One region of the Xanthomonas sp. NCPPB 3570 genome, then DNA from elsewhere that is predicted to be linked to it. Evidence: riboswitches for the same ligand, from Rfam matches in the RefSeq annotation. Region 1 holds a riboswitch; the other holds the start of a gene.
What was found. A riboswitch is a leader RNA that binds a small molecule or an ion and turns the genes downstream of it on or off. The one in region 1 is predicted to bind cobalamin.
Positions count from the first base shown of each region.

Region 2: linked by a shared signal. The riboswitch ahead of btuB (TonB-dependent vitamin B12 receptor) and the one ahead of AC1PLR_RS20090 (ribonucleoside-diphosphate reductase subunit alpha) in region 1 are both predicted to bind cobalamin.

Region 1 covers NZ_CM161513.1:4,646,190-4,653,772, reverse strand. Annotated here, with positions in the region: gene ompR (osmolarity response regulator transcription factor OmpR) at 1-621, opposite strand, end outside; gene AC1PLR_RS20095 (hypothetical protein) at 800-1,327, shown strand; cobalamin riboswitch at 1,516-1,734, shown strand; gene AC1PLR_RS20090 (ribonucleoside-diphosphate reductase subunit alpha) at 1,916-4,330, shown strand; gene AC1PLR_RS20085 (ribonucleotide-diphosphate reductase subunit beta) at 4,438-5,478, shown strand; gene AC1PLR_RS20080 (flavodoxin) at 5,570-6,139, shown strand; gene AC1PLR_RS20075 (thioredoxin family protein) at 6,214-6,546, shown strand; gene AC1PLR_RS20070 (LysR family transcriptional regulator) at 7,340-7,583, opposite strand, start outside.
Region 2 covers NZ_CM161513.1:4,258,115-4,265,697, reverse strand. Annotated here, with positions in the region: gene fabB (beta-ketoacyl-ACP synthase I) at 1-161, opposite strand, end outside; gene fabA (3-hydroxyacyl-[acyl-carrier-protein] dehydratase FabA) at 161-676, opposite strand; gene dinB (DNA polymerase IV) at 877-1,947, shown strand; gene gph (phosphoglycolate phosphatase) at 2,250-2,903, shown strand; gene btuB (TonB-dependent vitamin B12 receptor) at 3,089-4,960, opposite strand; cobalamin riboswitch at 5,075-5,292, opposite strand; gene AC1PLR_RS18300 (TfoX/Sxy family protein) at 5,318-5,746, opposite strand; gene AC1PLR_RS18295 (GAF domain-containing protein) at 5,743-6,225, opposite strand; gene bioD (dethiobiotin synthase) at 6,346-7,035, shown strand; gene AC1PLR_RS18285 (phasin family protein) at 7,305-7,583, opposite strand, start outside.

The DNA of each region.
Region 1 (7,583 bases):
GATCACGTCGATGCTGCGGCCCAGCGGCTCGTGCTCGCGGCCGTGCGCCAGGCTGGACAGGCGGTCGCGGCTCAGCGGCTGCTGCGGGTGCCGCAGCAGCACCGACAGCACCGCGAACTCGGCGGTGGTCAGCTTCAGCGGTTCGCCATCGCGGCGCAGCTCGCGCCGTCCCAGGTGCAGGCGGAAGCGGCCGAAGCCGATCTCGCCGCCGTCCGGCTGCGGCGCGCCGGCGCCGCCCGGGCGGGTACGGCGCAGCACCGCGCGGATCCGCGCCAGCAGCTCGCGCGGGTTGACCGGCTTGGGCAGGTAGTCGTCGGCGCCGATCTCCAGGCCGACGATGCGGTCGATCTCGTCGCCCTTGGCGGTCAGCATCACGATCGGGGTGTGGTCGCCCTGGCCGCGCAGGCGCCGGCAGATCTCCAGGCCGTTCTCGCCGGGCAGCATCAGGTCCAGCACCACCAGATCGTAGTGGCCGCGCGCCAGCGCCTGCTGCAGCTGCATGCCGTCGGCCACCGCCTTGACCGCGAAGCCCTGGCTCTCCAGGTAGCGGCACAGCAGGGCGCGCAGGCGGTCGTCGTCGTCGACCAGCAGCAGGCGGGGAGCGGGCGCGGCATCGTGCATGGACGCCACTATCGGCTGCGCCGCGGCCTGGCGGCAACGGCGATGGCGGCGCAACTGTAAGCGGATGTTGCCGCCGCGGCCTGCGGCAACATCCGCTGGCCGATGCGGCGCCCCGCGCGCCGGCGCCGTGACTACGGTGACGCTTGGCAGCACGTCGCTGCCGCCACCGGAGAACGCCATGTCGCTGTCCCCTCGCACCACCACCTTGCTGCTGGCGCTGGCCGCCGGCGTCCTGGCCGCGCCCCTCGCCCAGGCACGCGAGCACACCCGCACGCGTGCCGCCGGCGGCGTCGATGGCGCTCGTCACGCGGCGGTGCAGGCCAGCGCCAGCGGCGCCCACGGCAGCGTGCAGCGCGCCCGCCAATGGCAGGCCGACGGCCAGGGCAACGCCAGCGCCAGCAGCGCCGCCACCCGCACGACGGCCGCCGGCGGCAGCGCCACGCGTCAGGGCAGCGCCGACCGCAACGCCGACGGCAGCGCCAGCCGCCAGGGCAGTGCCAGCGTGCAGGGCGCCGACGGCGCCACTGCCAGCAGCAGCGGCAGCCTGGCCCGCGCCGCCGACGGCACCCTCAGCGGCAGCCGCCAGAGCAGCGTCGCGGGCGCACAGGGCAGCTACCAGGGCAGCACCAGCGTGCAGGACGGCAGTGTCGTCCACACCAGCACCTGCACCGACGCCAGCGGCGCGGTGGTGCCGTGCCGGCCCTAGGGCAGGCGGCGGTGTCGGGGGCCGGCCGGGGGCGCCAACGCCCCTGGCCGCGGCCGGCTTCACGGCCCCGTCACGGCCGCGAACGGCCGTCGCGGCGGGACCGGAATCGGCCGTCGGCGGCAAACCGTTGCCAGGCTTAGGTTTTCGTCATTCCACCCATATTTAGCGTTGACGTCGCCGACCGACCCCACTATCTTGGGGTGGTCGGTTCCGGCGGCCACAAGCCGCGGGATCAAAAGGGAAGCCGGTGCGGCGTGCCAACGCCAACTCCGGCGCTGCCCCGCAGCGGTAATTGGGAACGAACCCGTCATCCGCACTGAGGCGCCCGCCTTGGGAAGCGACGGGCTAGGAACCGGCCACGGCCGTTGCCCATCAGCCCGAAGACCTGCCGACAGCCGCGCGAAGCACACCGCGCGGCGCCGACCGCGCGCTCTCCGGGGGGAGAGGGTCGGTGCAGCGATGACCGCCCGCAGGCCCGGTGCCTGCGCCGTTTGCAGTCTTCGCGACACCGCCCGCCCGCCTGCGAACCCGGTCGGACCGCTGCCTGCGAGGGTCGGGCGGCCGCGTGCACCACGCTTGGAGACCTTCATGAGCCAGACCCACAGCCTGCCGGCCACCGCGTCCGTCGACGCCGCCGTCGACCCCACGACCGCTGCCGCCACTGCCCAGCCGGAGCCGACGGCCAGCAGCGAGCCGAGCAACGACCAGCGCGCCGTGACCTGGATCGTCAAGGACGGCGGCAACCGCCGCATGGCCTTCGATCGCTCGCGCCTGCAGCGCACCCTGGACCGGATCCACGCCGAGTTCCCGCAGTTGGACGTGAGCGACTACGAGCGCAAGGCCTTCGCCTTCATCGAGAAGAAGGAAAGCCTGTCGGCCGACGACATGGTCGACTACCTGATCCGCGAGGCCGAGTCGCGCGTGGACATCGCCACGCCGGAGTGGGAGTACTTCGCCGCGCGCCTGTACCTGGACCGCCTGTACAAGCGCGCCAGCAAGAACCGTTTCTACGATGCCGGCGAGAAGTACGGCTCCTACGTCGGCCTGCAGGAAAGCCTGGCCGACCGCGGCGTGTACTCGATCGACATCCTCAAGAACTACTCCAAGGACGAACTGGCCGAAGCCGGCCGCATGATCGATCCGGAGCGCGACAAGCTGTTCGCCTACAACGGCCTGTACCTGCTGGCCACGCGTTACCTGGCCACCGACAACTCGCGCAAGGTCTACGAGCTGCCGCAGGAGCGCTGGCTGACCATCGCCCTGTACCTGATGCAGGACGAGAAGCCGCGCGAGCGCCGCATGCAGCTGGTCGGCGAGGCCTACTGGGCGCTGTCCAACCTGTACATGACCGTGGCCACGCCGACCCTGGCCAACGCCGGCAAGATCGGCGGGCAGCTGTCGAGCTGCTTCATCGACACCGTCGACGACAGCCTGCAGGGCATCTACGACTCCAACACCGACGTGGCGCGCGTGTCCAAGCACGGCGGCGGCGTCGGCGCCTACCTGGGCTATGTGCGTTCGTCCGGTTCGGCGATCCGCGGGGTGAAGAACTCCAGCGGCGGCGTGGTGCCGTGGATCAAGCAGCTCAACAACACCGCCGTGTCGGTGGACCAGCTCGGCCAGCGCAAGGGCGCCATCGCCGTGTACCTGGACATCTGGCACCGCGACATCGAGGCGTTCCTGGACCTGCGCCTGAACAACGGCGACCAGCGCCTGCGCGCGCACGACGTGTTCACCGCGGTGTGCGTGCCGGACATCTTCATGGAAGCGGTGGAGCGCCGCGGCGAGTGGTACCTGTTCGACCCGCACGAGGTGAAGGAGGTCAAGGGCTGGTACCTGCAGGACTTCTTCGACGAGAAGCGCGGCGAAGGCAGCTTCCGCGCCCGCTACGAGGAAGTGGTGGCCGACGAGCGCATCGGCCGCAAGGTGGTCAAGGCCATCGACATGTTCAAGCGGATCATGGTCAGCCAGCTGGAGACCGGCAACCCGTTCATGTTCTATCGCGACGAAGTCAATCGCATGAACCCGAACAAGCACCAGGGCATGGTGTATTCCAGCAACCTGTGCACCGAGATCCTGCAGAACATGAGCCCGACGCGGGTCATCCAGGAGATGATCAGCGGCGACCAGATCGTCACCACCAAGCAGGCCGGCGACTTCGTCGTGTGCAACCTGTCCTCGGTGAACCTGGGCCGCGCGGTCACCGCGCAGCCGGACCTGCTGTCGCCGGACATCCTGGAGCGGCTGATCCGCGTCCAGGTGCGCATGCTCGACAACGTCATCGACCTCAACGAGCTGCCGGTGCCGCAGGCCACCATCACCAACCAGAAGTACCGCGCGATCGGCCTGGGCACCTTCGGCTGGCACCACCTGCTGGCGCAGAAGGGCATCGACTGGAATTCGCCGGACGCCGAGGCCTACAGCGATTCGCTGTACGAGCGCATCAACTACCTGACCATCCAGGCGAGCCTGGCGCTGGCCAAGGAGAAGGGCGCGTACAAGGTGTTCAAGGGCAGCGACTGGCAGAACGGCGAGTACTTCACCAAGCGCGGCTACGACAGCGCCGAGTGGCAGGAACTGGCCGCGCAGGTGAGCGTGCACGGCGTGCGCAACGCCTGGATGGTGGCGGTGGCGCCGAACATGAGCACCGCGCAGATCGCCGGCTCCACCGCCTCGATCGACCCGATCTACAGCGCGTTCTACTACGAAGAGAAGAAGGACTTCCGTCGTCCGGTGGTGGCGCCGGGGCTGACCGTGGACACCTACCCGTACTACGAGAAGGGCGCCTACAAGGTCGACCAGTTCGCCAGCGTGCGCCAGAACGCGCGCCGCCAGCGCCACGTCGACCAGTCGATCAGCTTCAACTTCTACGTGCCCAGCGGCATCCGCGCCAGCACCCTGCTGGACCTGCACATGACCGCATGGAAGGAAGGCCTGAAGACCACCTACTACGTGCGTTCCAACGACATCGACATCAGCGAGTGCGAGTGGTGCTCGAGCTGATCGCCGGCGTCTGACGCCCACGCCGCGCGGCAGGCCTGTCCTGCCGCGCGCGTTCCGCATTCCGCGCCGCCCGCCGGCGCCGTTCACCCGACTACCGAAGCACATCCATGGCCATCGCGCTCGACCGCATCAAGATCCTCGAACCGCTGCACCCCAACCGCTCCACCGGCATCATCAACGGCACCACCAGCGGCATCCTCAACTGGAACGACATCCCGTACCCGTCCTTCTACCGGGCGTACAAGGAGCTGTCGACCAACTTCTGGATCCCCGACGAAGTGGACATGAAGGGCGATGCCAAGCAATACGGGGAACTGTCGGCGCGCGAGAAGAACGCCTACGACTCGATCATCGGCCTGCTGGCCACACTGGATTCGCCGCAGACGCGCTTCATCTACAACGTCGCCGAATACATCACCGACCCGGCCGCGCACGCCAACGCCGCGATCATCGGCCAGCAGGAAGTGATCCACAACGAGAGCTACTCGTACGTGCTGGCGTCGATCGCCGGCCTGGCCGACCAGAACCGCGTGTTCGAGATCGCGCGCACGCATCCGACCATCATCGCGCGCAACCAGCCGATCATGCAGGCCTACGACGACTTCATGCGCGAGAAGACCGCAGAGACCCTGCTGCGCTCGCTGATCCAGTCCTCGATCCTGGAAGGCATCAACTTCTATTCCGGCTTCGCGTATTTCTACAACCTGGTGCGGCAGAACCGCATGACCGGTACCGGCAAGATCATCAGCTTCATCAACCGCGACGAGCTGGCCCACACCAAGTTCATCAGCGAGCTGATCCGCGCCATCATCGGCGAGAACGCCGAGCTGCAGACCAATGAGCTGACCGACTACGTACACCAGGCCTTCGAACACGCGATCCGCCTGGAGACCGAGTGGTCCTCGGAAGTGCTGGACGGCATCGAGGGCATCGACGTGGACGAGATGATCCAGTACGTGAAGTACCGCGCCAACAAGATGTCCGGCATGCTCGGCATCGAGAAGCTGTACAGCGGCGCCAGCGACAACGTGATGCCGTGGATCAAGGCCTACGCCGACAACTTCACCGAGACCAAGACCGACTTCTTCGAGATGCGCAACGCCAGCTACAAGAAAACCAACTCGGACAACGGCTTCGACGATCTGTGAAGAGCCGGGATTGGGGATTCGGGATTGGGGATTGGCAAAAGCGAACCCCGCCCTGACGAATCCCGAATCCCCACTCCCGAATCCCCGCCTCATGCACATCCTGCTCGCCTACGCTTCGCTCAGCGGCAATACCCGCGACGTCGCCCGCCGCGTGCATGCGCAGTGCGAGGCGGCGGGGCACGCGGTCACCTGGATCCATACCGATCTGCAGACGCTGCAGGGCGCGCTCGGCGATGCCGCGCGCGCGGCGGACTTCAATCTGCATCTGCTCGGCAGTTGGAGCGACAACGCCGGGCGCACGCCGGCGGAGATGAAGCGCTATATCGCCGAGTTGGTCGAGGCGACAGGCAAGACGATCGAAGTGGCAGCGTTCGGTACCGGCGAGACGCAGTGGGGGCTGGAGTACTACTGCGGTGCGGTCAAGCGCATCGCGCGGTTCTTCGACAGCGCCTATCCATTGCTGGAGATCGAGCAGATGCCGCACGGCGACCGCGACAACGCGGCGATCGACGCCTGGTGCGCGCAGGTGCTGGCGTTGCGCGCGACGCGGGCCCTGCAGCCGGATGCAGCGAATGCGGTGGCGGTATCGCAGGACGTGGTCGGCACGGCCGGAGCCGAGGCCGTCCAGGCCGCAGCGCCGTTGCCTGCCGGCAGCGGCTGATCCTTTTTTCTTTTTCCGCCCCGGGCGCCGACCATCGCCGCGCCGGGCGTCACGTTCCAGACGAGGTCCGTTCCATGCTCACCACCATCACCGTTTCCAGCGCCGAACAGTTCGCCGATGCGCTTGCCGCGCACCCGCGCGTGCTGGCCGATTTCAACAAGGACAACTGCCCGGGCTGCCGCATGCTCGACAAGTCGCTGGAGCGTTTCGCCGAGAGCGACACGGCGCAGGGCGTGACCCTGCTCAAGGTGAAGATGGAAGACGTGGGCGAGGAGTTCTTCCGTGCCCAGGGCCTGCGGCAGACGCCGACGCTGATGCTGTTCCGCCAGGGCGAGGAAGTGGCGCGGGTGCCCGGCTTCGTGCCGCCGGCCAAGATCGACGAAGCGGTGCGCACGCACTTGGGCTGAGCGCGCCGCGTTCCTCGCACCTCGTATCTCGTAGGAGCGGCTTCAGCCGCGACGGGCTTTCCCATAACGTCTGTCGCGGCTAAAGCCGCTCCTACGGTTCTTCTTGTCCGACACGAAAGCTTGGAAGCAACAGCAAAGGCTTTCGCCCTTGCGGGCGAGTCACTTTTCTTTGCTTGTGCAAAGAAAAGTAACCAAAAGAAAGCACACCCTGCCTACGCGCCCTCCGCGCTACGCGCTCCGGGTCCGCGTCCACCACGGGGATCCGCGGAAGGGGCATCCTGCCCCTGCCGCGGACGGCGTACATCCATGTACGCCGCCCTTCGGGTGTTTCCCCGCGCTGGCCGCCGCTTCGGAAGGGAACCCGGTAAGTCAAAAGCTAAAGCAACAGCAACAGCAAAAGCAAAAGCCCGAGCAACTGCCGCTGCAGCGCATGTCCGCGTCATTGTAGCGCCCGCCAGCGAATGCGCTGCGCGTGGCGTGCAGATCGTGGGCGGCAAGCGTACAGGGGTTGGTGTAGCGTGATGCGGCGGCGTGTTCCTCGTAACCCGGTGAACCCAGCGTAGGAGCGGCTTCAGCCGCGACAGGTTTTACCGTGGAAACCTCTATCGCGCTTGATGGCCCAAGGCGATGCGTAACGCCTCTCGCCGGGGCTTGCGATAAGTCGGCTGGGTGCACTGTGGGAGGGACTTCAGTCCCGACGCGTTGAGGTTGGGTACCTGGCAGCGTCATTCGTCGCGGCTGCACGGCAGTTGATTCCTGCATGCATACAGAGCGCAGCCATGCACTGCCGCCCTTACCCACGCCTGCCCGCCGCATGTCCCTGCGCCAACTGCCACAGATGGCGCACGATCGGCATTGCTTGCGCGGTGGCCGGCAGCGCGGCCAGGGCCAGCCGCGCCATCGGCACGCGGCCATCGATGTCCAGGTAGCGCACGCCGGGCAACTGCACCTGCGCGGTCGAGGCGGGAACCACTGACACGCCCAGTTCCGCAGCCACCAGGTTGACGATGGAGGACATCTGCGGCGCTTCCTGTTCG
Region 2 (7,583 bases), 390 kb from region 1:
AGTTGCACATCGCCGCCGACCTGGCTGCGCAGGCCGGCGTCCACCGCCTGCGGGTTGTGGCGGATGCCGGACTGACCTTCGCGCAAAGCGCGCGCCACGCTGTCCAGATCGTTGCCCAGACACGACGTGATGCCCATTCCGGTAATGACCACGCGCCGCATCAGAACGCCTCCGTCGACGTGAACAGGCCCACGCGCATGTCCTTGGCGGTATAGATCTCGCGCCCGTCCACCGACATGCGGCCGTCGGCCACCGCCATCACCAGCTTGCGGTTGATCACCCGGCTGATGTCGATCTCGTACACCACCTGCTTGGCGGTGGGCAGCACCTGCCCGGTGAACTTCACCTCGCCCACGCCCAGCGCACGGCCACGGCCGGGCGCGCCCAGCCAGGTCAGGAAGAAGCCGGTCAGCTGCCACATCGCATCCAGGCCTAGGCAGCCGGGCATCACCGGATCGCCGATGAAATGGCAGCCGAAGAACCACAGGTCCGGGCGGATATCCAGCTCGGCGCGGATCACGCCCTTGCCGTGCGCGCCGCCGGTCTCGTCGATGGCGACGATGCGGTCGAACATCAGCATCGGATCGTTGGGCAGGCGCCCGGCGTCGGCGCCGAACAACTCGCCGCGTGCGCTGGCGAGCAATTGCTCGCGCGAATAGGAAGACAGACGACTCATGAGCGGAAGATTTCCAGGCGAGACAGTCGAGGCGCGCAAGAGTGCATGAGCCTTGCGCGTTCAATCAAACGTTTTATCCGTACGCACGCGTAGTGTCGGCAGCGGCGGTGGCGCGCGCACTGCGCCGGATCAAGGCGCGCATTCTCAGTCCGTGCGCAGTGCCGGGCTTATCATGCGCACACCGTTCGCAGGCGTAGGGTATGGGGTCGATGCGCAAGATCATTCACGTCGACATGGATGCGTTCTACGCGTCCGTGGAGCAGCGTGACGATCCGGCGCTGCGCGGCAAGCCGGTGGTGGTGGCCTGGCGCGGCATGCGCTCGGTGGTGTGCGCCGCCTCCTACGAGGCGCGCGTGTTCGGCGTGCGCTCGGCGATGCCGGCGCTGCGCGCCGAGCGGCTGTGCCCGGACGCGATCTTCGTGCCGCCGGATTTCGCCCGCTACAAGGCGGTGTCGCGGCAGGTGCGCGAGATATTCCAGCGCCACACCGACATGATCGAGCCGCTGTCGCTGGACGAGGCCTATCTGGACGTCACCGCGCCAAAGGGCGAATTGCGCACCGCCACCGAGATCGCCCAGACCATCCGCGCGCAGATCCGCGCCGAAACCGAACTGACCGCCTCGGCCGGGATCGCGCCGAACAAGTTCTTGGCCAAGATCGCCTCGGACTGGCGCAAGCCCGACGGCCAGTTCGTGATCCGCCCGCATCGCGTGGAGGCCTTCCTGACCCCGTTGCCGGTGAACAAGGTGCCCGGCGTGGGCAAGGTGATGGAGGCCAAGCTGGCGGAACTGGGCATCGCCACCGTGGGCGACCTGCGCGCGCGCAGCGAGGCCGAACTGGAAGCGCGCTTCGGCAGCTTCGGCCTGCGCCTGTATCAACGCGCGCGCGGCATCGACGAACGCCCGGTGGAGTCGGATCAGCCGGTGCAGTCGATCTCCTCCGAGGACACCTTCGCCGAAGACCTGGCGCTGGACGCGCTGGAGCCGGCGATCCGGCAACTGGCGGAGAAGACTTGGAACGCCACCCGCCGCACCGAACGCATCGCGCGCACGGTGGTGCTGAAGCTGAAGACCGCGCAGTTCCGCATCCTCACCCGCAGCTTCACCCCCGAGCAGCCGCCGGAGTCGCTGCAGACCTTGATCGACATCGCCCTGGCGCTGCGCGCGCGCGTGGACCTGCCGGCATCCACCCGCTACCGCCTGGTCGGCGTGGGCCTGTCCGGCTTTCACGAGCCCACACCCGCACAGGCGCAGGGGCGCTTGTTCGGTTGAGGTGATCACGCACGGCGGTTCTGCTTGGTACGTGGATTGAAACGGGTTGTCGCCGTCGTGGAGGATGCCAAGTTGGCAGCCGCATCCTCGCCGTGCGTGGATTGAACGCCAAGGGAGACGCGAGTGAACCGGGAACGTGGCCTTTGCCCATCCCGCGTCGGGACTGAAGTCCCTCCCACATGTGCGTGCAAGGATTGGAAACACGGACTTCATCGTCTGGCCATGCTGATCGGCCTTGCCGCGACCGCGTACCGCCCGTGCGCCACCTACAATGCACACTTCTTCCCCTGTCCTGGCACGACATGATGTTTCCGTATGCAGTGGTGGTGTTCGATCTCGACGGCACCCTGGTCGACAGCGGCGCCGACATCGCCGAGGCACTGAACCGCACCCTGGTCGACTTCGGCCTGCCGCGCGTGCCGGAGGCAACCGTGCTCGGCTGGATCGGCGAGGGCGTGCGCAAGCTGGTCGAGGCCGCCTGGCGGCATGCCGGCGACGCCACGCCGCTCGATACGGTGATGCCGACCTTCATGCGCCACTACGCCGAGTGCCTGTTGCGCAGTCCGCGGCTGTACCCCGGTGCGGCCGAAGCGCTGACGCAGTTGCACGCGGCTGGGGTGACGCTGGCGCTGTGCACCAACAAGCCGTCGGCGATGGTGCCGCCGCTGCTGCGCCATCTGGGCGTGGCCGACCGGTTTTCTGCCGTGCTCGGCGGCGACAGCCTGCCCGAGCGCAAGCCCAGCCCGGCGCCGTTGCTGCACCTGGCTCAGCAGTTCGCGCAGCCGCCGGCGCGCTGTCTGATGGTCGGCGATTCGGGGACCGACCTGCAGGCCGGGCACGCCGCCGGCATGCCGGTGGCGCTGGTGCGCTACGGCTATCCGCGCGACCTGGATCTGGCCACCGCCGATGTGGTGCTGCTGATGGATGATCTGCGTGAGCTGCTGCAGTTGCGCTGAGCGATGGCAGCGCAGCGCCGCGGTGCCACGCGAAGATCGGAATGTCGTTGTAGGAGCGGCTTCAGCCGCGATGGGCTTTCCCGATAAAGCCCATCGCGGCTGAAGCCGCTCCTACGAAAAAGACGCGTGTGATGTCTGAGCTGTCGCGTCGCGCCACGCCTTCCGGCGCAGCGCGACGCATGGCGTCAGCGCGCCGCCGGCGCGTAGCGCAGGGTCAGCGCGTATTCGCGGCCCGGCTGGTTGTACCAGTTCACCGTCTGGTAGTCGCGATCGAACACGTTGCTGGCCTTGGCCTGCAGCGTCCAGTCCGGGGTGAACGCGTACTCCGCGCGCAGGTCGACGGTGCCGTAGCCGGCCAGGCGCACGCGGTTGGCCGCGTCGTCGAAGCGGTGGCCGCTGCCGAACACGGTGACGCCGAGCTTGACCGGGCCGATGCCGCGGTCCACGTCCAGCCGCGCGGTGTTCTGCGCGCGGCGCGCCAGCCAGTTGTCGCGATTGTCGCCGTCGCTGCGGTTGCGCGGATCGGTGTGGCTCAGCTGCGCCGACAGCTCCCAGCCGGCCAGCAGCGCATAGCCGGTCAGTTCGGCGCCGCGGATGCGCGCCTCGTCCACGTTGACCGGCAGGAAGCTGATTGCGTCGTAGGAGATCAGGTCCTTGACCCGGGTCTCGTAGGCGTTGAAGGTCCAGTTCCAGCTGTCGGCGTACTGCGCAATGCCGAGGTTGCCGCTCTTGGAGCGCTCCGGCTTCAACGCCGGGTTGCCGGCGAACGGGTAGTACAGGTCGTTGAAGGTCGGCGCCTTGAAGCCGGTGCCGACGCTGGCGGTGAGCTTGAGGCCATGCGCCAGTGCCAGGCCCCAGCCGAGGCTGCCGGTGGTGTGCTCGCCGAACTGTTCGTTGTCGTCGCTGCGCACGCTGGCCTGCACCTGCTGCGCGCCGAAGCGGCCCTGGTACTCGGCGAACACCCCGGTGTTGTCGCGGCTGTCGACGTCGAAGGCGGTGGTGCTGGTGACGTGCTCGCGCTGCCAGTCGCTGCCGACGCTGAGCAGGTGGCCTTCGGCCAGGCTGATGTCGCCCTGCAGCGCGGCGGTGTCGCGGCGGCTGTCGAAGGTGCTGATGAAGCTGCGGGTGCGTGCGCCCGGCGCACGGTAGTAGCTGTCGGCGTCGTCGACGTTGCGGCCCAGTTGCGCGGCCAGGTGCAGGCGATCGGAGGGCGTCCAGTCGAGCTTGCCGCTGAACACCTGCTGGGTGTTGTCGGCCTCGTTGCCGGCGAACAGCGGATCGCCGTCGTATTCGTTGCGGCTGTCGATGTTCAGCGCCTGGCCTTCGACGCGCAGGGTGTCGGTCAGCGCGTAGCCGCCGCGCGCGCTCAGCGAGACGTTGCGGTAGCCGTCGCGGTCAGGCTGGTCGACGAAGCAGCCGGCGAACAGCGTGGCCGAGCCGTTGCAGGCATTGATGCCGTCGGTCTTCTGGTAGCCGCCCTGCACGGCCAGCCAGCCGCGCTCGCCGCGGTTGCTGAAGCCGGCGCCGGCCTCGCGCAGGCCATGGCTGCCGCCGCCCAGGCTCAGGTTCTGCTGGAAGCCCTGGCCGCCGCGGCGGGTGAAGATCTGGATGACGCCGCCGATCGCGTCGGAGCCGTACAGGCTCGAGCGCGGGCCGCGCACGATCTCGATGCGCTCGATCTGGCTCAGCGGCAGGTCCTGGAACGCAGCCAGGCCGGCGCTGGCCGAGCCGATGCGCACGCCGTCCACCAGCACCAGCACGTGGTCCGATTCGCTGCCGCGCAGGTTCAGCGTGGTCAGCTTGCCCAGGCCGCCCTGGTTGGAGACGCCGATGCCGGCGCGGCCCTGCAGCAGCTGCGCCAGCGACGTGGCCTGGCTGCGCTCGATCTCGGCGCGGTCGATGACCTGCGCCGGCACCACGCTGTCCTCCACGGAAATCTGGGTGCGGGTGGCGGTGACCAGGACCTGGTCGAGGTCGGTGGCGGCATCGGCGGCGTGGGCCAGCGCGGGCAGGGACAGGGCGGACGCGATCGCGACCGAAAGCGGGCGGGACGACATGGGTGGCAACTCCGGCGCGCGGCTGCGCGCTGTGACGGCAAGGGAGTCGCGAACGGAAGGTGCAAGCGGACGGCGCCGGACACGGCGCGGCACGCCGCGACGCCCTCCGCATCGCAACCAGTGAACTGCAAGGCCGGTCTCCGGGCTGGCGATCAGGGAGGCGGACCTCCCGGCTGCGACGCCTTCCCATGCCCAGGGCACAGTGGCGCAGGTCGTCAGCGCGGATCGCTTACCGTTGCGGGGGCAGCGCCGGCCTTGTCGCAAGACGCACCGGCTTCCCGTTTCAACCCGCTGGCCGGAGCCGGCGGGTCACCTTGAAGCGGCGCGATTGTACGCGATCGCCGCTGCCCGCGCGGCTCAGTCTGCGTGTGCGCCGTGGCCGTCGTCGTCGCCGTGATGGTCGCTCACCGGCGTGTCGTGCGGGTCCTGCGCGTAGGCGCCGTCGGCGTCATCGTTGCCGTGCGTGTCGTCGCGGTCGAAATGGGTGGTCGCCACCGGCCCGGCGACCGGCAGGCCGCGCTGCGCCGGCAGCGCCGCCGTTGCGGTTTCCAGCTCGCCCAGCAACTGCGCGCGCCGCGCCTCGGACAATTCCTGCCAGTGGCAGCCGCTGAGCGCGCCTTCCAGCGAATACAGCAGGTTGAGGCTGGGCTTGAAGCCGGCGCGCTTGACCTTGACGAAGGCGCCGACCGCACCGGCCGCCTCCAGGTCCTGCTGCGTGCGCACGCCGACCTGGCGCAGCCACGCCGCGCTCTTGGGGCCGATGTTGCGCAGCTTGGTGGTGCTCATCGCAGGCTGTCGACGAAGACCTGGGCGATCGCTTCCAGGCCGCGCTGATCGTCGGCGTCGAAGCGGGCCAGGTCGGGGCTGTCCAGGTCGAACACGCCGACCAGCGCGCTGTCGCGCAGCAGCGGCACCACCAGTTCCGAACGCGAGGCCGCATCGCAGGCGATATGCCCCGGGAACGCCTCCACGTCGTCGATGCGCTGGGTCTGGCCGCTGCTGGCGGCCGCGCCGCACACGCCCTTGTGCAGCGGAATGCGCACGCAGGCCGGCAGGCCCTGGAACGGCCCCACCACCAGTTCCTTGCCGTCGTAGAGGTAGAAACCCACCCAGTTCAGCCGCGGCAGCGCGTGATACACCAGCGCCGCCAGATTGGCGGCATTGGCGATGCGGTCGGGCTCCCCGGCGACCAGGGCGCGGGCCTGGTCGAGCAACTGGGCGTACTGTTCCGGCTTGCTGCCGGTGAGCGATGACGAGGCGAACATCGCGCGAGTCTAGCAGCGCGCTGCCTCCGCCGGCACCGCGGCGGCTGACGCGCGCGGCGGGCCCGGCTATCCTGCGCGCCGCCGCGCGTCCCGCCGGCCAACCGACAGGGTTTCGCTCGCATGGCTGTTCCCGCCTTCTACGTCACCGGCACCGATACCGGCATCGGCAAGACCATCGCCAGCACCGCGCTGCTGCATGCCTTGCGTGCGCGCGGCCAGCGCGCGGTGGGCATGAAGCCGGTGGCCAGCGGCTGCACCCGCGAGGCCGAGGGCTGGCGCAACGAGGATGCACTGGCCCTGCAGGAGGCCAGCACCCCACGCCCGCGCTATGACGATCTCAACCCGTACGCGCTGCCGTTGCCGCTGGCGCCGGAACTGGCCGCCGCCGATGCCGGCGTGCAGCTGGAGCTGGCGCCGATCGCGGCCGCGTTCGAACGTCTGCGCGCGCAGGCCGACGTGGTGGTGGTGGAAGGCGTCGGCGGCTGGGCGGCGCCGCTGTCGGCGACCCTGGACCAGGCCGATCTGGCGCGCGCGCTGCGGCTGCCGGTGGTGCTGGTGGTCGGCCTGCGCCTGGGCTGCCTCAACCACGCCCGGCTCAGTGCCGCGGCGATCGCCGCCGATGGCCTGCAGTGCATCGGCTGGATCGGCAACGAGATCGATCCGGCGATGGAGCGCATCGACGACAACATGGCGATGCTGCGCACGCGCCTGCCGATGCCGTGCTGGGGGCGCCTGCCGTACCGTCCGCAACCGCAGGCCGAGCAGTTGGCGGCGGAGTTGCAGCCGTGGGCGGGACTGTCGCCCGGCTGATTTACTGCGGGGGCGGATGTTGTGGGAGGGACTTCAGTCCCGACGCCTCACCGATGAAGCATCGGTGCGGCAGCTTTTTCCTCAAAGAAAGCCAGGAACGCCGAAACGCGCGAAATCGGCGAATCCCCAATCCCAACGCCCGAATCCCGCCCATAAAAAAGGCCCGGTAGAGGGAGGGATCTACCGGGCCTTGGGGTTGCACGGGGGGAGGGACCCATGCAGACCGAGGGTGCGTCGGGCGGCGGACCGCAGCGACGTCGAATCGGGTGTTACTTCGCGGCGGGCTTGGCCTTGGGCGCGGCCTGTTCGGTCGCCGCCTCGAACTGGTGCTTGGCGAGCTGGCCGATGGCCTCGGAGGTCTTCAGGCCCAGGCCGAACACTTCCTGGTTGGCCGTGGCCAGCCGCTCGAAGTTGTCGCGGGCGACCTGCAGGCCCTTCGGCCACAGCGCCTGCACGGTGCCCAGGTCGCGCGCCTCGGTCAGTTCGCCGAGGAAGCCGGTGGTGGCCGACACGTTCTTCTCGAAGGTCTTCAACTGCACGCCGAACAC